Regions from separate parts of the Erwinia sp. SLM-02 genome, predicted to be linked through region 2. Evidence: predicted binding sites of a transcription regulator. Region 2 holds the regulator's gene; each other region holds the start of a gene.
The links. The regulator LexA, encoded in region 2, represses DNA repair genes until DNA is damaged. The targets are predictions, from matches to a motif close to TNCTGTATGTACATACAGNA.
Positions count from the first base shown of each region.

Region 1: the regulator LexA is predicted to act here: its motif matches at 4,249-4,268, upstream of PGH32_RS05940 (metal-dependent hydrolase).
Region 3: the regulator LexA is predicted to act here: its motif matches at 2,243-2,262, upstream of PGH32_RS04430 (DinI-like family protein).

Region 1 is NZ_JAQISN010000001.1:1,294,632-1,300,275, forward strand. It holds gene PGH32_RS05915 (multidrug effflux MFS transporter) at 1-199, opposite strand, end outside; gene PGH32_RS05920 (TetR/AcrR family transcriptional regulator) at 196-774, opposite strand; gene osmE (osmotically-inducible lipoprotein OsmE) at 976-1,311, shown strand; gene PGH32_RS05930 (DUF6515 family protein) at 1,424-1,798, opposite strand; gene PGH32_RS05935 (L-cystine transporter) at 2,080-3,477, opposite strand; gene PGH32_RS05940 (metal-dependent hydrolase) at 3,642-4,229, opposite strand; gene hxpB (hexitol phosphatase HxpB) at 4,410-5,081, opposite strand; gene PGH32_RS05950 (YniB family protein) at 5,266-5,644, shown strand, end outside.
Region 2 is NZ_JAQISN010000002.1:748,695-754,338, reverse strand. It holds gene plsB (glycerol-3-phosphate 1-O-acyltransferase PlsB) at 1-1,556, opposite strand, end outside; gene PGH32_RS16610 (diacylglycerol kinase) at 1,685-2,053, shown strand; gene lexA (transcriptional repressor LexA) at 2,161-2,769, shown strand; gene dinF (MATE family efflux transporter DinF) at 2,851-4,179, shown strand; gene PGH32_RS16595 (CsbD family protein) at 4,425-4,634, shown strand; gene PGH32_RS16590 (SDR family oxidoreductase) at 5,403-5,644, shown strand, end outside.
Region 3 is NZ_JAQISN010000001.1:927,185-932,828, reverse strand. It holds gene PGH32_RS04445 (GlsB/YeaQ/YmgE family stress response membrane protein) at 1-137, opposite strand, end outside; gene emtA (membrane-bound lytic murein transglycosylase EmtA) at 277-885, opposite strand; gene ldcA (muramoyltetrapeptide carboxypeptidase) at 1,194-2,135, shown strand; gene PGH32_RS04430 (DinI-like family protein) at 2,287-2,532, shown strand; gene PGH32_RS04425 (ornithine cyclodeaminase family protein) at 3,125-4,072, opposite strand; gene umuC (translesion error-prone DNA polymerase V subunit UmuC) at 4,342-5,604, opposite strand; gene umuD (translesion error-prone DNA polymerase V autoproteolytic subunit) at 5,604-5,644, opposite strand, start outside.

The DNA of each region.
Region 1 (5,644 bases), on a different contig from region 2:
GCCCAAAGAACAGCTGCCCCAGGCCCAGCCCGAGTAGTCCGGCAGTCAGGCTGAGCTGTGCCGTGGCCGTGGGCGTTTGCAGATCGTTGGCGAGTTCCGGCAGCGCCGGCAGGTACAGGTCAATACACAGCGGGCCGAGCGCCGCCAGAAGACCGAGCGTAATGGCGTAGCCAAGACGATTGGGAGATGCAGGTGTCATGAATCCTCTGAATGAAATAGCAGGTGGTGGATCTGTTGATACAGTGGGTAAAGTGTTTCCGCTGACGCTTTCTGCGGCGTCAGTCGGCGATGAGAGGTGCCTTCAACCATCACGGCGAGGACTTCCACACAGCCGCGGATCCGCTCGTCGCTGAAGTGGGGATACGCCTGTTTGACGTGGGCGCAGGCCTGGCTGAAGATGCGCTCATCGGCCTCCTGCATCATCTGCGCCACGCGCGGATTACGGGTGGCTTCAGCGGCCACTTCCAGCATAAGCGCCTCGTCATCCTCATTCAGGACGCAGCGCCAGGCCAGCAGTTTTGGCAACTGGATGCTCTTGCTCGTGCCGATCATTTCCTGAATGCGCAGGCCGATAATCCGTCTGATAATTTCCTCAATGATGGCGTCTTTGCTGGAGAAATAACGATAAATTTGCCCCACGCTGAGCTGAGCCTCAGAGGCCAGCTGCGACATGCTGGCGGCATGAAAACCATGCTGACGAAAACAGCGCCGCGCGGCGATGATAATTTCATCCTGCCGGATTCGGTGTCGGGCTTCCCGCGCTTCGTTTTGCATGATTTCAGGCCCTCCGCGACCCGCAGATAGATCCACTGCCGTGACGTATTCGGCCACACTGGCAATGTGAACGTTCATTCTCATTAAAATGAGTATAAAGCCGCAGTGGATAAATCTGTAATAATTTCGCCAGTTAAAGTTGAAAATCCGGCACTTATATTCCAGGCTTAATGCACATGGACAATAAATGAGGAATAACATATGCGTAAATTGACGGGATTGATGGGTGCTGCTTTAACGCTGGCCGTTTTATCAGGCTGTACCGCTTACGATCGTGCCGAAAGCTATGTCACCAAGCCGGTGGTACAGGATGTGAAAAAAGGTATGACCCGCCAGCAGGTCCGTGACATTGCGGGGCCGCCTTCAACCGAAATTACGATGGTTCACGCTCGCGGTACCTGCCAGACCTATGTTCTGGGTGAGCGTGATGGCAAACAGCAGACCTATTTCGTGAGCTACGGCGATACCGGAACAGTCATGAACTACGGCTTCCAGAGCTGTAAAGAATACGATACCGATCCGCAGGCGGCTAAGTAATCCCGCATTCTGATTGTTAACTGTCGTGTTTTAACGTTGAACGGCAACGTCTGTATAACAGGCGTTGCCGTTTTCGTTTGTGGCTGACGAGCTAACGCCTCCCTGAGCCGAACTACAGCCCCGGCGGCCGGGGGACTTCCAGATACTCTCCGTTAATGTTGCGACGGTAGTAGTGGCCATCCTGAACGTAGAAACGTTCACCGTTGTAATCCAGCGCGCGCATATCCGTTACCCGATCCACCGGGCGATCGACCACCACGTAGGTGTTATCGTTTTGGCGCTGATAATAGTTGCCGTTAAGGACATAGTAGGTCAGCCCGCCGATCAGCACTGCCGCCGCCGCGTCAGGCAGGAACGACAGTCTTCCTGGTCCGCCACCGTGCCAGCCCGGCCCAGGGCCAGGTGGACCCCAGCCTCCCGGATGTGCAGATGCCAGCACCGGGGCAAGCAGCGTGAAGGCGAGCAGGGTGGTCATCACCTTTTTCATATGCAGGTCTCCTGGTTCAGTGCCGCTAGCATCGTCCTGTGCGGGGGGAATTACAAGCGTCTCCCTGCGGCTATTAGCGGCTGCTTACAGCGTTTAACGCTTCCTTAACCTGGAGGCCACGATTGGGGGACTTTATGAGCCTGGCCGGAGGGGATAACGCCATGTTGAGGGCAGCGCGGTGGGGAATAATCGCGGGAGGCTGAGTAAACGGGCAGGGGGAAATCAGGGGGGTGCCGCCGATCCCGATGCCCGCCAGGGGCTCCGGGATCGGCGGTTAATTATCAGCGGTGAGCCAGCTCGGCATCGTTGTCCGCATCGGTGTTCATAATCTGCTTGTCGGTCTGCTTCAGCCACTGGCTGGTCAGCGTACCGGCAGTCATTGAACCGTTGACGTTAAGCGCAGTACGGCCCATATCAATCAGTGGTTCAATGGAAATCAGCAGCGCAACCAGCGTCACCGGCAGGCCCATGGCCGGCAGCACAATCAGCGCGGCGAAGGTCGCTCCGCCGCCCACGCCGGCAACGCCTGCAGAACTCAGCGTAACGATACCGACGAGGGTAGCTATCCACACCGGGTCGAACGGGTTAATGCCGATGGTTGGCGCAACCATCACCGCCAGCATCGCCGGGTAGAGGCCCGCACAACCGTTCTGACCGATGGTGGCACCAAAGGAGGCGGCAAAGCTGGCAATCGACTCCGGCACGCCAAGACGGCGCGTCTGGGCTTCCACGCTCAGTGGGATCGTGGCGGCGCTGGAGCGGCTGGTGAAGGCAAAGGTAATCACCGGCCACACTTTACGGAAGAAGCGCAGGGGATTGACGCCGTTAACCGACAGCAGCAGGGCGTGAACCGCAAACATAATGGCCAGGCCCAGATAGGAAGCCAGTACAAAACTGCCCAGCTTGATAATGTCGCTGAGGTTAGAGGTGGCCACCACCTTGGTCATCAGCGCCATCACGCCGTAAGGCGTCAGCTTCATAATCAGGCGAACCAGCTTCATGACCCAGGACTGCAGGGTGTCGATAGCTTTCAGTACGCGCTGGCCTTTTTCCGCATCATCCTTCAACAGCTGAATGGCAGCCACGCCGAGGAAGGCGGCAAAAATCACCACGCTGATAATTGACGTTGGGTTTGCACCGGTCAAATCGGCAAACGGGTTTTTAGGGATAAAGGAAAGCAGCAGCTGCGGGGCGCTGAGATCGGCGACCTTGCCCACGTAGTTGTTCTGAATCGCCGTCAGCCGTGCGGTTTCCTGCACGCCCTGAACCAGTCCGCTGGCATTCAGGCCGAACAGCCAGGTGACCAGCACGCCAACCGCCGCGGAAATGGCGGTGGTAAACAGCAGGACGCCGATCGTCAGTACGCTGATTTTACCCAGCGATGAAGCATTATGCAGACGGGCAACGGCACTGAGGATGGAGGCGAATACCAGCGGCATAATGATCATTTGCAGCAGCTGGACATAGCCATTTCCGACGAGGTTGAACCAGCTGACGGATTGTTTAATCACCTCGCTGTTCTCACCGTAAATGGTATGCAGGGCCAGGCCGAACAGTACGCCAACCACCAGGCCGACGAGGACTTTCTTTGACAGGCTCCAGCCGCGGCGGCCGGTTTTTGCCAGCAATAGTAACAGGGCGACGAAAGCCACCAGGTTAATAATGAGCGGGAAATTCATTCAGGCATTCTCCAAAAATGACGACGCAACGGGCCGTCGCGGTGACAGATAATTTCTGTCGCGCAGTAAGTCGAGCTGTGGGGCAAATGGTAACAGTTTGGAATGGTGCAGGTTTATATCCAAAAGGAATTATTTATAACTTTTTGGTGTTATTAGCGTGTTTATTACTCAGGTTGAGCGTTAATTATCCGGCTGATGCTATTTTGCACGGTATTAATGACGGTGCTGGGCCAGCCGCCTGCACCAAAATGTTGCGTACCCGCCGGGAAAAAGATGGCGTAGCCCACCAGAGCCAGGCAAAGCATGCGCTCCAGCTGATTGCCTTTCTGACTGTTAAGCAGTGGCAGTCGGAAACGCCAGCGGCAGGGCCAGAGCAGCGGCACGCCGGCGGGCGTCAGCATATCGGCAAGAATATGGCTGAGATAACCTAAAATCATTCCCTGGAACGCATCCGCGGGGATAATCCACCCCGCAGGCAGCTTCATCTGCAGCAGGGCCACGCCTCCGGCAACGGCCAGCAGGCTGTGGGTAAACCCCCGATGGCCAAACGCTCTTGCAATGGGCTGTGACAGCCATTTCAGCCGCTGGCCGAGCAGCGACTTCGGATGATCGATATCGGGAAGCAGGCAGGTCAGTAACGCAGCAGGGATTATGTGCCACCAGTCCGCGCTGGCCAGAACCGGAGTCAGTTCGGCGCGCTTAGCAAAAATTGCGCTGGCAATGGCAAAAATGAGATGGCCTTCGGCCGTCATGGAAAACACCTGGCTACATAGCTGTCAATGCATCCAGTATAGGGAATATATACAGTAGAATAAATATGTGACGCTGTAACGAAAGATAAATATTTTCACCACGGCTTAACAATTAAACAAATGGCGTCTGCACAACGCCATTTCATTAGTTTTGCGGGCAATCGGGCTGGCTTAACGGCCTTACCGACCCGTTAAATGTGACGCGGTCAGCTCGGTAAGCGACCCGAGCTTCACGTCCGCCAGCGCCCAGCGAGGATCGGCAGCGTATTCCGCATCAGGTACGACGATGGAGCGCATGCGCGCGGCTTTGGTGGCGATCATGCCGTTGAATGAGTCCTCCAGGGTCACGCAGTTAAGCGGATCGACGCCGAGGCGGGCTGCAGCATCAAGATAAACCTGCGGGTGCGGTTTGCTGTAGGGCATCGCTTCTGCGGAGACGAGGACTTCGAAGTAACTACGAATATTAAACATGTCCAGCACGCGCTCGAGCATAAACAGCGGAGAGGCGGAAGCCAGGCCAATTTTCAGCCCTGAACGCTGGCAGAGCTGCAGCGCCTGCTCAACGCCGGGCAGGAGTGGGCGAGTTTCTTCAACCAGCGCCAGGGCGCGATCGATGACGCGACGGGTGACTTCCTGCTGGGTCGGTCCGCTCCACGGCAGGGTTTCATACCACATGCGAACGACCTGGTCGATGCGCAGACCCAGCGTATCGGGCAGCTCCTGCTGGCGGCTCATGTCGATGTCGAGCGTACTTAAAATATCCAGTTCGGCCTGTTGCCAGAGGGGTTCAGAATCAATAAGCAGACCATCCATATCAAAAATGGCGGCGACGACGGGGCGGTGATAGGACATTTTGTGGCTCCATTAAACAGTTTATGTCATTTTAACATGAACATGGCACTGACCAGTAACCACCGCTTGCCGTTAAGTCGGTGAAAGTGCGTATATAAAGCCGGATCGCGGGCAGCAATTAGCAGGCACTTTTCTTTCAGTACAGGTAGACTGTCGGCGAAACATCATATGGACAGGAGAAAGCATGACTTATCAACGGGCTGGCCAGGTGGCGATCCTCAAGCGTATTGTGGGCTGGGTTATCTTTATCCCAGCGCTGCTGTCCACGCTGATTTCGCTGCTGGGTTTTCTGGAAAAAAGCCAGGAGCAGCGTGACGGCATCAATGCGGTAATGCAGGATTTTACCCATGTGATGATCGATATGATCCGCTTCAACACCGGTTTTCTTCACGGCTTCTGGACCCACTCGCCGGTGCCGGATTTTAACGGCGGAAGCAATGTGCTGTTCTGGGTGATTTATATTCTGATTTTTGTCGGCCTGGCGCTGCAGGCTTCCGGTGCGCGCATGTGGAGACAGTCGCGTCATCTGCGCGAAGGGATTGAAGACCGGATGATTCTGGAAC
Region 2 (5,644 bases):
TTGTTGATACGCACCATGACCTTCTGGGCGATATCGTTCACCGCCGGGGTCAGCCACGCCGGGCGCTGGGCCTCGATCGGGTCGATAGAATCACGCCATTCCGGCACGCGCTGATTCAGATAGGCGACCAGCGGCAGAGGCTCGCCAAAGTTAACATAGCCCTGGCCGAGGTTGCGCAGCTTGCGCAGGCCGCGAACCATCGACATAAAGCCTTCTTTCTCTTTGGTCGCACCACGCAGCTCTTTCGCATAGGTGGCCACTTCCATCACGTGCTCGTAGCCGATGTAGATAGGCACCAGCGTGATTGGACGGTTGCCGCCGCGCAGCATGGCCTGAATGGTCATCGACAGCGTGCCGGTTTTCGGATCGAGCAGGCGTCCGGTGCGCGAACGGCCCCCTTCCACGAAGTATTCAACCGAATAGCCGCGGGTAAACAGCTCGCCCAGGTATTCGCGGAACACCGTGGAGTAGAGCTTGTTGCCCTTAAAGGTACGGCGAATAAAGAAGGCACCCAGACGGCGGAAGATCGGGCCGGCAGGCCAGAAGTTCAGGTTGATCCCGGCGGCAATATGCGGCGGTACCAGCCCCTGGTGATAAAGCACGTAGGAGAGCAGCAGATAGTCCATATGGCTGCGGTGGCAGGGAACATAGACAATCTCGTGCCCGTCCTGCGCCAGCTGGCGCACGCGTTCGCCGCCGCTGACGTTCAGGCCCTGATACAGCTTGCTCCAGGTCCAGCCCATCACGCGATCGGTCAGGCGAATAGCCTCGTAAGAGAAGTTAGCCGCAATCTCTTCCATCAGCTCAACGGCATTCTGCTGGGCCTTCTCATGGGAGATTTTCTTGCTGCGCGCTTCATCTTCCACCGCTTTGGCGATGGCTTTGGACTGCAGGAGCTTATTGAACAGATCCTGACGCACCGGCAGGCGCGGGCCGACGGCGGCCAGACGCTGGCGGGCGAAGTGCATACGCGCCACGCGCGCCAGCTTCTGGGCGATGGTTTTATCGGTACCGTGTTCGGTTGCCATGCGGCGCAGAGAAACGATAGGCGAGAAGCGCACAAAGCTGTCGCGGCCCAGCCAGATCACCGCGAAGAACTTCTGGATGCCGTTCAGCACGCGCAGATGCGGCTGCTCAACGCCCTGCACTTCGCGCCCCGGGGCACGGCCAAACATCACCGAGACCGGCACCATCTGCACGTCCAGATCGGGATGGTTACGGTGCAGATCCAGATAGTCATGGAACAGCTTGACCGACTCAACATTCGGGACGAAATAGGGGAATACGCGCGGGCCGTCATGGATAAACACATAACGGGGCAGCACGGTGCCGTCGATCTCCAGTGGGTGCAGGGGATCGGGGAGATCCTGTTTGCGGCACTGTTCGCGCAGAGCAAGGAGATCGGCCTTTGAATCATAAGGCAGCACATACATAATAGGGCGTGAGGTATCAAGCCCGAGTTCGGCAACCGGTTCAGCCGGGATTGCCTTACTTTTTACCAGGAATTTCACTGGCAGATTCAACAGTTTATAATATAAATTACGCCAACCTGACATAGACAACATGAAGCCTCTTGTTAGCAAAGCGCCGCAAGCATACCAGAAAGCGCTAACAGAATCTGTGGTGTTGCAAAATGTGCTACACCCTCTCATTGACGTTTAACTTTCCAAAGGGTTCCCTGAACATGGCAAATAACGCCACCGGACTGACTCGAATTGTAAAAGCAGCAGGCTATTCCTGGAAAGGTATACGTGCTGCCTGGCAACATGAAGCGGCATTTCGCCAGGAAGCGGTCGCCGCTATTATCGCCATTCTTATTGCCTGCTGGCTGGACGTCGACGCCGTTACCCGCGTGCTGCTGATCGGCTCGGTGGTGATGGTGATTATCGTCGAAATCCTCAACAGCGCCATTGAGGCCGTCGTTGACCGTATCGGCACGGAGATTCATCCGCTGGCCGGTCGGGCCAAAGACATGGGCTCTGCTGCCGTCTTGCTCAGTATCTTATTGGCAATTTTCGTGTGGGTAATGCTGCTGATTTCACATTTGCGATAGGTTTTCCAAAATTCAACAAACTGCTGTTTTTTAGCCAGCTTTGGGTTTTCAACACGCAAATACCTGTATATACTCACAGTCGACTGTATAAACAACCAGGGGGCGGGATGAAAGCACTAACGGCACGGCAGCAGCAGGTTTACGACCTGATTCGCGACCACATTAACCAGACCGGTATGCCGCCGACGCGGGCAGAAATCGCCTCGCAGCTCGGCTTCCGTTCCCCAAATGCTGCTGAAGAACACCTGAAGGCGCTGGCCAGGAAGGGCGTGATCGAGATCGTTTCCGGCGCATCTCGCGGTATTCGCCTGATGATGGAAGAGGCCGACGGCCTGCCGCTGATTGGCCGCGTTGCCGCTGGCGAACCCCTGCTGGCCGAACAGCATATCGAAGGGCACTACTCGGTTGACCCGGAACTGTTCAAGCCCAACGCCGATTTCCTGCTGCGCGTCAGCGGCATGTCGATGAAGGATATCGGCATTATGGACGGCGATCTGCTGGCGGTTCACAAAACGGAAGACGTGCGTAACGGCCAGGTGGTCGTAGCGCGTATTGATGACGAAGTGACCGTTAAGCGCCTGAAGAAGCAGGGGAACATCGTTCATCTGCTGCCGGAAAACAGTGAGTTTCAGCCGATTGTTGTCGATCTGCGTCAGCAGACGCTGACCATTGAAGGCCTGGCCGTCGGTGTTATCCGCAACGGCAACTGGCTGTAATCCCCCACCGAATATGACGCGTCGCCCTCTGCGGCGCGTTTTTGCGATCTCTAATCACTCCCTGCTTCCGGTTGAAACACGATGCGACTGCTGACGGCTGCCGATAAAAATCTCTGGCGGCTGGCGCTGCCGATGATCCTCTCCAATATTACCGTGCCGCTGCTCGGGCTGGTTGATACTGCCGTTATTGGCCATCTTGATAGCCCGACCTACCTCGGCGGCGTGGCGATTGGTACGACTATCACCAGCTTCCTGTTTATGCTGCTGCTGTTCTTACGCATGAGCACCACCGGGCTGACCGCACAGGCGTTTGGCGCAAACGACAAGCTCGCTCTGGCGCGGGCGCTAATGCAGCCGCTGCTGCTGGCACTGCTGGCCGGCATCACGTTTATTGTGCTGAAAGCGCCGCTGACCCATCTGGCGTTGGGATTGACCGGCGGCAGCGAGGACGTGCTGCATCAGGCCGATTTATTTATGCAGATCCGCTGGCTCAGTGCGCCCGCCACGCTGGCAAACCTGGTTCTGCTCGGCTGGCTGCTGGGCGTGCAGTATGCCCGTGCGCCGGTGATCCTGCTGGTGGTGGGCAATCTGGTGAATATCCTGCTGGATCTGTGGTTTGTTATCGGCCTGAAGTGGGGCGTGCAGGGCGCGGCGGCGGCGACGGCTATTGCGGAATACGTCAGTCTGCTGGTAGGTCTGCTGCTGGTCTGGCGGGTGATGGTGATGCGCGGCCTGTCGCTGCGCCTGCTGCTCAACGCCTGGCGCGGCAATCTGGCACGCCTGCTGCGGTTGAACCGCGACATTATGCTGCGTTCGCTGCTGCTGCAGGTGTGCTTTGCCTCACTGACGATTTTCGGCGCGCGGCTGGGCAGCGATATTGTTGCCGTCAATGCGGTGCTGCTGATGTTTCTGACCTTCACCGCCTATGCGCTGGACGGTTTCGCCTATGCGGTCGAGGCTTGCTCAGGAGAAGCCTACGGTGCCGGAAACAGCCAGCAGCTGCTCAGCGTCTGGCACGCTGCCTGCCGTCAGTCCGGGGTTGTGGCACTGGCGTTTTCGCTGATTTATGCCCTGGGCGGGGAGCATATCGTGGCGCTGCTTACCTCACTTGAACCGCTACAGGAGCTGGCCGATCGCTATTTAGGGTGGCAGGTGCTGATGCCGCTGGCCGGCGTAGGCTGCTATCTGCTGGACGGCATGTTTATCGGGGCCACCCGCGCCAGCGAAATGCGCAACAGTATGGTGGTTGCCGCGGCGGGGTTTGGGCTGACGCTGTTTACCGTCCCGCTGCTGGGCAATCACGGGCTGTGGCTGGCGGTAACGGTATTCCTGCTGCTGCGCGGTATCAGCCTGTGGTTTATCTGGCAGCGGCACTGGCGTAACGGCACCTGGTTTGACTCATCACGCTGATGGACATATTTGCTTACGTATTCCGTCGTCATCGTCAGCCTGCTGAACGGGCAGGCTTTTTTCTGTATTCGGCGGTAAATCTTCGACCCTGACAGCCCGCAGATTGCTCCATTCGCGGCACGTTGCCAAATTTGCACTACAATTATCTGTAAGTTCAGCATTTAGTCAGATAATTATCTGGTTATTGAGCGGAGTGACGAATAGAAATATTCCAGACCATTAATCTCAGCCAGAAGGAGTCTGTTATGAATAACGACGAAGTCAGCGGCAACTGGAAGCAGTTCAAAGGGAAAGTCAAAGAGCAGTGGGGCAAGCTCACCGATGATGATTTGACGGTGGTCGAGGGTAAACGCGACCAGCTGGTCGGTAAGATTCAGGAACGTTATGGCTACCAGAAAGATCAGGCCGAGAAGGAACTGAGCGACTGGGAAAGCCGCAACAACCATCGCTGGTAAGCACGTCTTTTCAGGATGAAGCTCCTACCCTGAGGCACACGGAGCGTGCCGCCCCAATAAATCGCTGCGAATAACCCGGATACCTCCCCAGCCGAAATCATTGTCAGACCGCGACGCAGTGGACAGAGTCCACGTCATCTCTTTATCGCAGACCGTTATCAAAGCTTCGCTAATCTCTGCATCATCGTTGACCGCCTCCTTATCTTCCGTTATTGACCTTCCTCCAATTAATCCCACACCCTTGTCAGATATGCCCCCCAACCTGATAGAACTTGAGATAATCATCGATGCCACCTGTTTTTTCTACACATGCGGGACATCACTATTCTGGAAGTGAATATTTAATTATTTTTATATTAATCACATTAAAATATAACTTTTATAAGCTCATTTTTGGAAAGTTTATAATAAATGTTATTTTTCGGTGTGTTAATGTCCGTTTTAAGTTGAGTGCCGTAAGTTTAGCTCTTTTGGATAAAAATATCTGATGGTTTGTGATTACTATGGAGGTTGTATTTCTGATAGTGCCGGAAATATAATCGCTGGTTAAAGAATTCAGTGGATGTTACTACTCATTCCGGATAAATATTCCGCTGAACTTTTATATAAACCAGGGGCAACACCCCGCAGTATGAACTATTGAAAAATAAAATCGTGTGAAGATTAATTTATCCAGGAAAAATATGATCGTGAATATCGCAGTGGTTTTGCTGTAAATATATCCCCTGAAATATTTCATGCATATTTAAATGTTAATAGAGAATAATTATGAAAAATATATTGATCACCGGAGCTGGAACAGGTTTTGGAAAGTTCTATTCTATCGAGTTGGCGAAAAGAGGGCATAATGTCTATGCAGCAGTTGAATTGCCAAGCCAGTTATACCCACTCCGGGAAGAAGCCGCGAAGCATAATGTATCAATCAATGTTATTAAAGTAGATATAACCGACCCTATCGATGTGAACTACGCATCTAAACTCGATATCGATATTTTAGTAAACAATGCGGG
Region 3 (5,644 bases), on a different contig from region 2:
ATCCAGCCGCCGACTACCGCACCGACAACCCCCAGTATCACGGTAATGATAAAACCACCACCGTCCTTACCTGGCATAATCCACTTGGCGATAATACCGGCGATCAATCCAAAAATGATCCATGACAGAATACCCATTTACTCCCCCTTAATGATTACCGTTATCAAACTGGCACGATTAAAACTGCACTAAGTATAGGAGAGGATTCTAAGTCTGTGATTTAAGGACGAACTTTTTTTGAAAATTTTTTAGCATTTATCAAAACCGGTTATGATTTCAGATCGTCCGGTAGGCGGTTGTCACCTTCCACAAATAGCGCGGAGCCTGTGCCGCCGGGTGATTGTTCTGTACGTGCTGATAAAACTCTTCCGGGCTCAGGGCATTTATCATGGCAATTGCCCGGCTACGATCCCGCGAAAAAGTCCGCAGTAGCGCCCCCGCTCCGTTGGCATAAGACACGATAGTGGCATAGCGCAGCGTTTCCGGATTACGGATACCCGCTAGCTGCTGCCGCTGCAGGATGCGCAGATAAGCCGTGCCGATATCAATATTTTTTACCGGATCGCGCAGTTCGCTTTTGCTCGGCTGCCCGTGGCGGCCCTGCGCGCGATAGACTTCGCGCCCCGCGGTAGAGGCTTTAATCTGCATCAGGCCCACGGCGTTAGATTTGCTGACAACGGTTGGATTCCCACCGGATTCCACAGCAATAATCGCATCCACCAGCTTCTGATCGACCCCGTAGCTACGGGCTGCGTTTTCAGTGAAAAGGGACCAGGCCTGTGCCACTTTCTGAGGCGGTGCTGAAGTCAGCGGCGTATCCGGCTGACGGGCAATCTTCTTTGCAGGTTCACTGGCACAGCCTGCCAGCAGTAGTGCAGCAATCATTGCCGCTGTTTTCACGCATTTATGCACGCTTATTTATCCTCTGAGCCTGGCGTCGCGCTTATCATACGACGTGCCGGTTAGCAGAAAATCGCCGTAATTCTTAATTTGCTGGCTGCGGCTGATGACATCACTACGGCTTTTCGTCATCATCGAAAGAATTCGACAGCGAGTGTACAAAAATAATTCACTTCGAGGCGTATAAAATTTCACCAACCTGCGGCAGGGCACACTTTTTATAGCCGCACGGGATGAAAAAAGTATTGATATACGTCGGTAAAATCACTATCCGGATGAGATAAGTACGTATTATGGCCATGTCTCCACGCAATATTCATCTGATCGCCCCTTCTGGCTTTTGCCACAACCCGGAGGCCGCACAGCGCGGTATCGAGCGCCTGCGTGCGGACGGGCATCGGGTGACAAATACCGATATTATCGCCAGGCGCGAACAGCGTTTTGCCGGTAGCGATGCGCAACGGCTGGGCGATATTAACGATCTCGCCCGGCTGGAGACGCTGCCGGACATCGTGCTGGCCGTGCGCGGGGGCTATGGTGCCAGTCGCCTGTTGCCCGATCTTGACTATAAGAGCCTGGCTGAACGGCTACGCGATCGGCCTGTTGCCCTGTGCGGGCACAGTGACTTCACCGCTATTCAGCTGGCCCTGCTGGCTAAGGCCGGAATCATCACCTTCAGCGGGCCGATGCTGGCGGGGAATTTCGGTGCGGAAACGCTCTCTGATTTCACCGTCGACAATTTCTGGCTGGCGCTAACCTCACCGCAGTTTACACTCCGCTGGCAAACGACCCCGCAACGGCTTGATGCCTCGGGGACGCTCTGGGGTGGCAACCTGGCGATGATTGCCTCGCTGATCGGCACGCCGTGGCTGCCGGATATCCGGGATGGGATTCTGGTGATCGAGGATGTTAATGAACACCCTTTCCGTATTGAACGTATGCTGCTTCAACTGCTGGAAAGCGGGGTTCTGGCCCGGCAGAAGGCCATTGTGGCAGGAAGCTTTACCGGCAATACGCTTTCCGATTACGACAACGGTTACGATTTAACCAGCGTCTGGGCGTTGATTACGCAGCGCAGCGGGGTGCCGGTAGTGAGCGGGCTGGATTTCGGCCATGACCGCAACACCGTAACGCTACCGCTGGGGGCGCAGGCCAGGCTTAGCGTTAACGGCAGCGAGGCGGCGCTGGCGATCTCCGGCCATACCGCAATCGGATTGTCACCGGTGAGTCAGTGATTTGATGAAAACGCGTTCGCCGCGCGGCGTATTTGCCGGAACCCAGCCCATACGCGGGACGCGCGGGCAGACGGTCTATCAAATAGTATTTGAACCCACTCCTGTATACCTGTATTTTTATACAGATAAATATTAAGGGAGTGAAAGTAAGATGTTTGTTGAACTGATTTATGACAAGCGCAACGTGGCGGGGCTGGCTAACGCAGAGCAGCTGATCCTGGAAGAGCTGGAAAAACGCGTTCAGCGGGTGTTTCCCGATGCGCAGGTTAAAGTGAAACCCATGCAGGCTAACGGCGTAAAAAGCGATGCCAGTAAAACCGATAAATCCACGCTGCTGCGCATTATCGAAGAAATGTTTGATGAAGCAGACCAGTGGCTGATTGCTGAAGAGTTTTGATACAGAAATGGGTGATTCGACATTTTTTTTGATTTCGCTCGCAAATAATGCGTTTTTGCCTGGCAATAACTGAGAATACTCCTATCATTAAAATTAATCGATTTCCCTGGTGTTGGCCCGCATTAAAGCTCTTAGCGGGCTTTTTTTTTGCGTAAATATAAGTAAATATTAACTGTTATAACATACACCGCCTTATCCCCGCTGAAATAAACCTTATGCTTTTTCCCCCTTTTCAATCATGCCCCACAGCCTGAAACCGTCGCGTGAAGGCGCCAGCGGCGGTCCACCGACGCCCTCGCGTGAGTGCACCGTAAAATTGTGATTCCGATCAATGCGCAACGCCCGCGTTAGGTGCAGCATAATCACGCCTGGCGCGTCAGCCAGAGGAAGAAAACCAACACAAGGACACTCATGAACGCCGTAATGTTTTGCGCCCTGCTGCTGATTGGGGGGCCATTGATGGGATTTTTGGTTATTGTGGGTGCCTGCCTGCCGGGACTGCTGGCGGAGGTTTTCCACCGACCACGGCGTCAGTAGGCCAACGGCCGCTATCCACCCGATAAGCGAGGGCAAGGCTACCGGGTGAACCGCTCTACGCCTGTGCTTCAGTGGACGCGTTTATCCGCTCGATCACCAACAGGCTGACCATCAGATCAAGATGCGCCCCACCCGCGTTTTTATACAGCGTAATATCCTGCTTCTGCCGGCTGAACGTCGTGCTCTGACAAAGTTCGTAGAGATCGGCTTCAATATGCCGTTCAGTGATGGCCCCCTGCTGCAGCGGGATGCAGATATCGCCCGACATCGCGGCGTTGGTACGATCGTCAACGAACAGGCGCGCTTTCGCCACGGCGGCAACGTCCGCCTCCTGCATGTCCGGGCGATATCCGCCCAGCAAATCGATATGCGTGCCGGGTTTAACATACTCCCCCAGAATCAAAGGCGAAGCCGAGCTGGTGGCGGCGGTGATAATATCGGCTCCTGCCACGGCAGCATTTAAATCCTGCACTATTTCCGCCTCAATTCCTTTCGCCTTTAACGCTGCCCGCGTCGGGATCAGTTTATCCGCCGTGCGATTCCACAGCAGAACGGTACGAATGGCTGGCCGGATATGCAGATAGGCATCGACCAGCGCCGTCGCCACCGGCCCGGCTCCCAGTACCAGCAGCGTGGCGCTGTCTTCACGGCTCAGTATGCGGGCGGCAGCAACCGAATCCGCCGCCGTTTTCCAGCGGGTGATCGCCGGGCCATCCAGCACCGCAGAGAGGGCTTTGGTCTCTTCATTAATCACCACAAAGGCGGCATCCTCTACCGCGCGCGGTGGCCGGGCCTGTGCGTTAGCCGGACAGATTGAGGCAATTTTTAACCCGGCACCGCGCCCGGGAAGAATAACGGCGCGGCTCAGTAAACCGTATGCGGCATCACCGAGGAAAAAACCGTCCCCGCTATGGCGGGCACCCAGATGAGCCGAATGGATGGCGTTTATTGCGCCCTCCCATTCCAGCGACGAGTGAATCATCTCAGCAGAAATAAAATGCATAACGCAGCTCCTGAACGTAATCAGCATGAAATCAATGAGTAAGGGGGTAGTGACGACTTAATAATGTGCATACCGTAGGGATGCAGATCAACCGCGGCAATTTATGGCCCATCACAAAGATAGAAAGGCTTTACGTACTGATAGAAAATTCAGGCAGGGAAATGTTTTTATATTGTTAATAATCAGTTAGCTGTAATTAATTTGTCGCTGATACCGTTTTTTTTATTAATTAAGAGAAGGATCACATTCACCATCCATCAGCGTCGGTGTTACTTCGCGACCGGCAGGTCCTGATAGCGGGTGGTATAACCCGGTGACAGCATTTCCCGCTTCATCGCCCAGGGCTTCCGGATCCCCTGCCCGGCAAACCACAGCCTGCCCCGGCCGTCCTGATTCACACCGTCGATCACCTGCATCAGGGCTTCGCTGTTCAGCTGCGGTTTGAAATCGTCAAACAGATTAAGCTGCGAGACGCCGTGGCTGAAAAAGTCGCCGAGCATTATCCCGGCCTTCATATATCGATGCCCGTCCCGCCAGATGCGATCGAGCGCATTCATCGCGGCGCGGATAATATCGCGGGTATCGTTCGACGGCGTCAGCAGCATACTCATCGCCTGATTGCCGTAAAACGGCTCATCGACCGCATGCGGGCTGGTGCGAATAAACACCGCAATCTGCCGACAGTACTGCTTTTCTTCCCGCAGCTTTTCCGCCGCGCGCACCGCGTAGTTACACACCGCCTCACGCATATCGGCATAGTCGACGATCCGCGTGGAAAACGATCGCGAACAGAGGATCTGCTGCTTGTCCGGTGCCTGTTCCTCCAGCGCCAGGCACGGCTCACCGCGCAGTTCACGCACCGTGCGTTCCAGCACCACGTTGAAGTGCTTACGGATAATCCACGTGCTCTGCTCTGACAGATCTTTTGCGGTGATAATCCCCATCGCATTCAGCTTCTTGCTAATGCGCCGACCGACGCCCCACACCTCCTCTACCGGGATCAGCGCCATCAGTTTGCGCTGGCGATCCACGTTCGACAAATCCACCACGCCGCCGGTTCGCGTCCACGTTTTTGCCGCGTAGTTAGCCAGCTTCGCCAGCGTTTTGGTCTGGGCAATCCCCACGCCAACGGTCAGGTGCGTGTCACGCTTCACCCGTTCGCGGATCTCGCGCCCGAACTCTTCCAGCACCCGACAGTTGCGCACGCCGGTCAGATCGATAAACGCTTCATCAATGGAATAAATCTCCACCGCGGGGGCGATCTCCTCCAGCGTGGTCATGACCCGGGTACTCATATCGGCGTAAAGCGCATAGTTTGAGCTGAACACGTTCACCCGATGCTGCCGCAGATGATCTTTGATTTTAAAATAGGGTTCGCCCATTTTTACGCCGACCGCTTTTGCCTCCGCCGAGCGGGCAATCACGCAGCCGTCGTTGTTGCTCAGTACGCAGACGGGCTTGCCCTTCAGATCCGGCCTGAACACCGTTTCGCACGAGGCGTAGAACGAATTCACATCCACCAGGGCAAACATCAGTTGCCCAGCGTTTTAATGACGTGCTTCACCACGCCGA